Regions from separate parts of the Pseudoalteromonas sp. 2CM41L genome, predicted to be linked through region 1. Evidence: predicted binding sites of a transcription regulator. Region 1 holds the regulator's gene; the other holds the start of a gene.
The links. Region 1 encodes FliA, which starts transcription of late flagellar genes. Its sites were predicted from a motif close to CTAAAGNTNNNNNNNNNNNNGCCGATA; they were not measured.
Positions count from the first base shown of each region.

Region 2: MTF64_RS19425 (DUF5610 domain-containing protein) is a predicted target of FliA. The motif match lies at 1,941-1,967, and genes of this name have one in related genera.

Region 1 is NZ_JALNTN010000002.1:78,286-81,465, reverse strand. It holds gene MTF64_RS03235 (chemotaxis protein CheA) at 1-376, opposite strand, end outside; gene MTF64_RS03230 (protein phosphatase CheZ) at 392-1,159, opposite strand; gene cheY (chemotaxis response regulator CheY) at 1,175-1,558, opposite strand; gene MTF64_RS03220 (RNA polymerase sigma factor FliA) at 1,600-2,310, opposite strand; gene MTF64_RS03215 (MinD/ParA family protein) at 2,337-3,180, opposite strand, start outside.
Region 2 is NZ_JALNTN010000028.1:1,560-4,739, reverse strand. It holds gene MTF64_RS19440 (thiol:disulfide interchange protein DsbA/DsbL) at 1-212, shown strand, start outside; gene MTF64_RS19435 (DUF523 domain-containing protein) at 271-723, shown strand; gene trmA (tRNA (uridine(54)-C5)-methyltransferase TrmA) at 734-1,831, opposite strand; gene MTF64_RS19425 (DUF5610 domain-containing protein) at 1,997-3,136, shown strand.

The sequences.
Region 1 (3,180 bases):
GTTTATGAAGGGTTTCTAATAATTGAGGGTCTGCTGGGTCTGGCTGTTCGCGGTTTTGAATAGTGGCAAACATTTCATTAATGGTATCTAGTGCTTGTAAAATCACATCCATTAATTCTGAATTAACAGTTCTAACCCCTTGGCGTAAGAGATCAAATACGTTTTCAGCACCATGACAGGCATCAACAAGCTCAGTCATAGCTAAAAAGCCTGCTCCCCCTTTTACGGTATGAAAGCCCCTAAAAATAGCATTTAGTAACTCAGTATCTTCTGGGTTATTTTCTAGCTCAACTAACTGTTCAGATAAAAGCTCTAGGATTTCTCCAGCCTCTACAAGAAAGTCTTGTAAAATATCTTCATCGACTTCAAAGCTCATGCAGTTACTCTCCTCTTAGAAGCCCAAACTTGATAATAGGTCATCGACCTCGTCTTGGTCAGATACAACATCATTTCGCGACTCTTTATCAATAATAGGGCCTTCAGGACCTGCTAATGTTTGTGCGGCAACCTGTTCTTCTGTTTCTTGTTGTTCTTTACTTTCAGCAATGCTGTCATCTTGTGCAGCAAATGCTGTTAAAAGGTGGATTAAACTTTCTTCTACTTCTCTGACTAATTCAATTACACGGCGGATAACCTGGCCGGTTAAATCTTGAAAATCCTGCGCCATTAGTACATTGGTCATTAAAGTTTGCAACTCATCGGTTTTATGATGAGAGCTGTTCATAAACTTGTCGATGCTGTGGCATAAGGTTTTAAACTCGCCCAGCTCTATCTCACGGTTCATAAGCCTATCCCAAGTAGGCTTAATATGTGCAATTTCATCTGCTAGCTGCTGCGCAATAGGGAGGCTTGCTTCGACCGCATCCATTGTCTTATTAGCTGCATTTTCTGTCATTTCCATGACATAGTTTAAGCGCTTTTTCGCATCCGGAATTGCATCAGTGGTTAAATCGGTTAAACGCGTATCAAGTTCAAAGCTTTTAAGGGCTTCGTGTAATTGGCGTGTTAACTTACCTACTTCAGCAAAAAGCTGCGATTGCTCTTGAGAGGCAGTATCTAAAATTAATTGATCTGCTTTATCTTGCTCACCGTTTTCTAAAAAAACGACGAGCTGACGAGCTTGTTCTAAAGTAATTTGAGGCGCAGCTGGTGCTGACATAAGCCTCTCCTCTCATTAACCTAAGCGTTCAAACACTTTTTCTAATTTAGTTTTCAAAGTACCAGCAGTAAATGGCTTAACAATATAGCCATTAACACCTGCTTGCGCTGCCGCTATTATTTGTTCTTTTTTAGCTTCTGCCGTCACCATTAAAACCGGAATATGTTTTAATTTTTCGTCAGCTCTAATGGCTCTTAGCAAGTCAATACCCTGCATGCCTGGCATGTTCCAATCGGTTACAACAAAGTCAAAAACCTGATTTTGCAACATAGGTAATGCTGTAGAACCATCGTCAGCTTCTTGAACATTCGTGAACCCTAGGTCACGCAACAGATTTTTTATAATACGTCTCATTGTAGAGAAATCATCAACAACAAGAATTTTCATGTTTTTATCCAAAACATCCTCCGGTGAGGTCTTAACCTATAATTTACTTACTACTAGTTTATCCAGTCATTGATTTTTGCTTTGAGCTTAATCATCGCCTGACCATGTATCTGACTTACACGCGATTCACTTACATCGAGTATATGCCCAATTTCTTTTAAATTCATTTCATCGTTGTAATACAAAGAAAGCACCATTGCATCTCGCTCTGGTAAAGACTTTATTGCCTCTAACAATGAATTATTAAACCGTTCATTTTTAACATTATTAAATGGTTTGTCTAGCGCTAAATCTTGACCTGCAGGGCTAATAACATCTTCATCTACCCCTAGGTCTTCTATACCAAGCACTTTACTGGAATTAACATCATTTAAAATATGATGGTATTCTTCTAGCGAAATATCAAGTTTTTCAGCTACTTCAGTATCTTTTGGTTCTCTATTTAAGCTATTTTCTAATTCTGTGATGGTTTCGGCGACTAAACGGCTTTTACGGTGCACCGAACGTGGTGCCCAATCCCCTCTGCGCATTTCATCAAGCATAGCACCGCGAATACGAATACCAGCAAACGTTTCAAAGCTTGCCCCTTTACTGGCGTCAAAGTTTTTTGAGGCCTCGATAAGGCCAATCATTCCCGATTGGATTAAGTCATCAAGCTGAACGCTAGGAGGAAGACGAGCTATTAAATGGCACGCCACTTTTTTGACAAGCGACGCGTGCTTTTCAACAATCACATTTAAATTTTGTGTTGATTGATATCCCATAGCTCTTTTCACCGATGTTGTCATAATCAACCGTTTACTAGCTTCTCAATGAAAAACTCTAAATGTCCTGAAGGTTGATTAGGTATAGGCCATTTTACTGCTTTTGTCGCTAATGTTTTAAACGCAACTGCTGCTGGTGAATTAGGGAAAAGATCGACAATTACTTTTTGTTTACGCGTAGATTTACGCATATTTTCATCATATGGAATAGTCGCAACAAGCTCCATAGACACATCTAAAAAGCGGTCTGTTACTTTTGAGAGCTTTGCAAAAAGCTCTTGGCCCTCGCGCATACTGCGCACCATGTTTGCAACAATTTTAAATTTATAAACGCCATGCTCGCGGCTAAGTACTTTAATAAGCGCGTAGGCATCAGTAATAGAGGTCGGCTCATCACACACCACCACCATGACATCTTGCGCTGCACGAGAAAAACTCAGCACCATGTCAGAAATACCAGCGGCGGTATCTACAATTAAAATATCAAATTCGGTATTAAGCTCACTAAAGGCACGAATTAACCCAGCATGCTCAGATGGGGTTAGCTCCACCATACTTTGCGAGCCTGATGTAGCAGGCACGATTTTAATACCGCCTGGGCCTTCAACTAAAATCTCGTCAAGTTCGCACTCGCCTGAAAGGACATGAGATAAGTTTTTTTCAACACGTAGTCCTAGCATTACATCACAATTAGCTAGGCCTAAATCGGCATCTAATACTAATACACGATTACCCTGCTGCCCTAAAGCAATAGCAGTATTTAAAGAGACGTTGGTTTTACCCACCCCTCCTTTACCGCCGGTGACAGCGATAACTTTTACGCCGTTGTTGTTGTTTTGACTCATTTTGCGCAGGCCGCTTGCTTGATCT
Region 2 (3,180 bases), on a different contig from region 1:
ATAAGTTTGATAAACTATACAAAAGCTTCTCGGTACGTACATTAAGCTCTAAAATGAAGCGTGACCAAAATTACTTTAAAGAAAAAGGCGCGCTACGTGGCGTACCAACTTTTATCGTAAATGGTAAATACAAATTAAACCTAGGGCGTGAGTCTGGTATTACCGCGCCAGAAGATATTAGTAAATTAATTAACTATTTAGCGAACAAGTAAGATTTGCTAAAACAAAAAAGCTCCGTAAGGAGCTTTTTTTGTTTATAGGAATATAGCAATGGAAAAAATATTAATATCGAGTTGTTTATTTGGCTTACCTGTTCGATACGATGGTAAAAGCCAAGCATTATCGCACCCGCAAATTAATGTATGGCGTAAAGAAAATAGGTTAGTTATGTTTTGTCCTGAGGTGGCTGGTGGATTGCCAACACCTAGAGCATCAGCAGAGATAAAACAAGGCAGAGTAGTAACGAGCACTTATGAGGATGTAACTAAAGAATTTAAATCAGGTGCAGCTAAAGCCCTAGACTTATGTAATGAGCATGCAATTCGTTTTGCTTTGCTTAAAGAGTCGAGCCCTTCGTGTGGTAGAAATACAATTTACGATGGTAGCCATAGTGGGGTAAAAGTACAGGGCATGGGTATGACTGCTAAGTTGCTGATGAAGCATCAAATTGAAGTGTTTAGTGAAAATCAAATACCAGCACTTATAAAGGTGCTGGCATTATAATATTAACTCACTATTTTCTTTGTAAGAAAACACCCGATTCTATGTGATGCGTATAAGGGAACTGATCAAATATCGCAAAGCGCTTAACATTGTGAGTACGGGTTAAATGATCTAAATCGCGCTCAAGCGTTTCTGGGTTGCACGATATATAAATAATGTTCTCGTAGTTGGCCACTAAGTCACAGGTAAGGGTATCCATACCTGCGCGTGGAGGGTCGACTAAAATAGTTTGGCAATCGTAACTTTTTAAATCTATCCCCTCTAAACGCGAAAAGGTACGTTCGCCATTCATTGCCTGGGTAAACTCTTCACTCGACATACGAATTATATCTAAGTTATCTACCTTATTTTTAGCAATGTTGTATTGCGCTGAATGCACAGAAGACTTAGATATTTCAGTAGCCAATACGCGATTAAACGAACCCGCCAATGCAATAGAGAAATTACCATTACCACAGTAAAGTTCCAGCAGGTCATTACTCAGTGGTTTACATAAGTCTTGTGCCCACTCCAGCATTTTTATATTCACTTTAGCATTAGGTTGCGTAAAGCTATTTTCTACTTGTTGATAAATAAGCTCCTGGCCGTTTACGGTTAAACGCTCAGTAACAAAATCATTGCCTAGTACTTCTTTTTGTTTGCGCGCACGACCGATAAAGTCAATGTTGTATTTGCTGCTCAGTTTTTCTTTCAGGGCTTTTATTTCAGTCAGCCACTGCTCATCGAGTGGTTTGTGATAAAGCAAGCTTACTAAAATCTCGCCACTTAATGACGATAAATAATCGATTTGAAACAGCTTACGACGTAATACTTCACACGACTTTAAATTATCAATCATCACCTGCATAACTTCACCAACTAAGGGCGCGGCAGGGTCAAAGGTGTCGACGCGAATTTTTTCTTTCGTGGCCTGATCAAACATAATATGAAATAGATCATCCCCATCGTGCCATACTCTAAATTCAGCACGTTGGCGGTAGTTAATTGGCTCTGAGCTAAACACCTCTAACGCTTGCACACCAAATCGCTTAAATTGCGACGTAATACGCTGCTCTTTTTCATTTAGCTGCGTATCGTACTGTGTGGTATCTATTTTAATCACTGCCATTAATGCTACTACCTTATCTATGAGATCTATTTATCGGCGCTATTGTAGGGAGCGAGCAGTATTTGTCTAGTTTTGCTGATAATAAAGTTGCTGTTTTTTTAAACATGCACTTTAGTTTTGTCACTATTAGCCGATAATAAGCTAAGTACGTAACGGAGGTGGATCATGAAAATCGGTAATTATGGCTATACGCCAAACAACAACGTAAACAAATTCAGTAATAAAGAGGCGCTACAGCAGCCAACTATCCAATCTCCGCAAGAAAGTTCATTACAGCGAGGCAGAGAACTTGCTGCAAAAGTGCTTGGCGACAAAATGGCAGAGCAACTAGGTTTACCTGTTGAGCAAAAACAAGCCGATAAACCTTTATTCGATTTTGATGAAATAGTAAAAAATGTACTCGACTTTGTATCTGGCGCAGTTAATAAAGCCAAAGCCAATGGTGCCGATGACGATAAATTAAAAAATATGTTAGATGATGCGCGCACAGGTGTTCAAACCGGTATAGACGAAGCGGTTGATGAGCTAAAAGGCACCGGTGTATTTAACGAAGAAATGCAAGAGGGCATCGACAAGTCAAAAGAAGGCATTTTTGAGGGGCTTGATGAGTTTGAGCAAACCCTATTTAACCCACAAGCGGCCAGTGTTAGCGTAAGCCAAGCACAATATGTAAGTATGAGCAGCAATGCCGAGTATAAGTTTACAACGGCCGAAGGTGATGAGGTCAGTATTAGCTTTGCTGATGCATATGAGTCTCAAACAGCGAGCGGGTATCAACAAAGCAATAACAGCGAATCGTTTGCCAGCTCATCGTCGCAATCTCGAGAGCTGTCTTTTTCAATGTCGGTTAATGGTGATTTAAACGAGCAAGAGCAAGATGCCATTAACGCCATGATGGAAGAGCTACAAGGTGTAAGTAAAACATTCTTTAGCGGTGATTTGGATGAAGCATTTGAAAAAGCACAAGAACTGAGCTTAGGCAGTGAGCAACTTGTTGCATTTTCAATGGACCTTCGACAAACAAAAACAGTCGCTACCGTTAAAAGTTATGAGCAATATCAGCCAAACCCAACAAAAGAGGTAGTCGATGCGATCGCACCTTTTAATGACGATCTAAAAAATGCATTTGATAAAGCATCGCAACTAGGCCTACAAGATCAGCTTGCCGGTATTATAGAGTGGCTAAACCAAGATCAAGCAGCGGTCGATCAGCTAGTTGATTACACACAGGCAATGTTTGAAAACCTAAACCAATTAAATTCAGCGGGCGATGCACTCGACGCGCTAAAGTCTGAGCAAAGCTAAACTACTTTCTTTTATAAATATCTCATGGCAAACTGCCGTTCTTA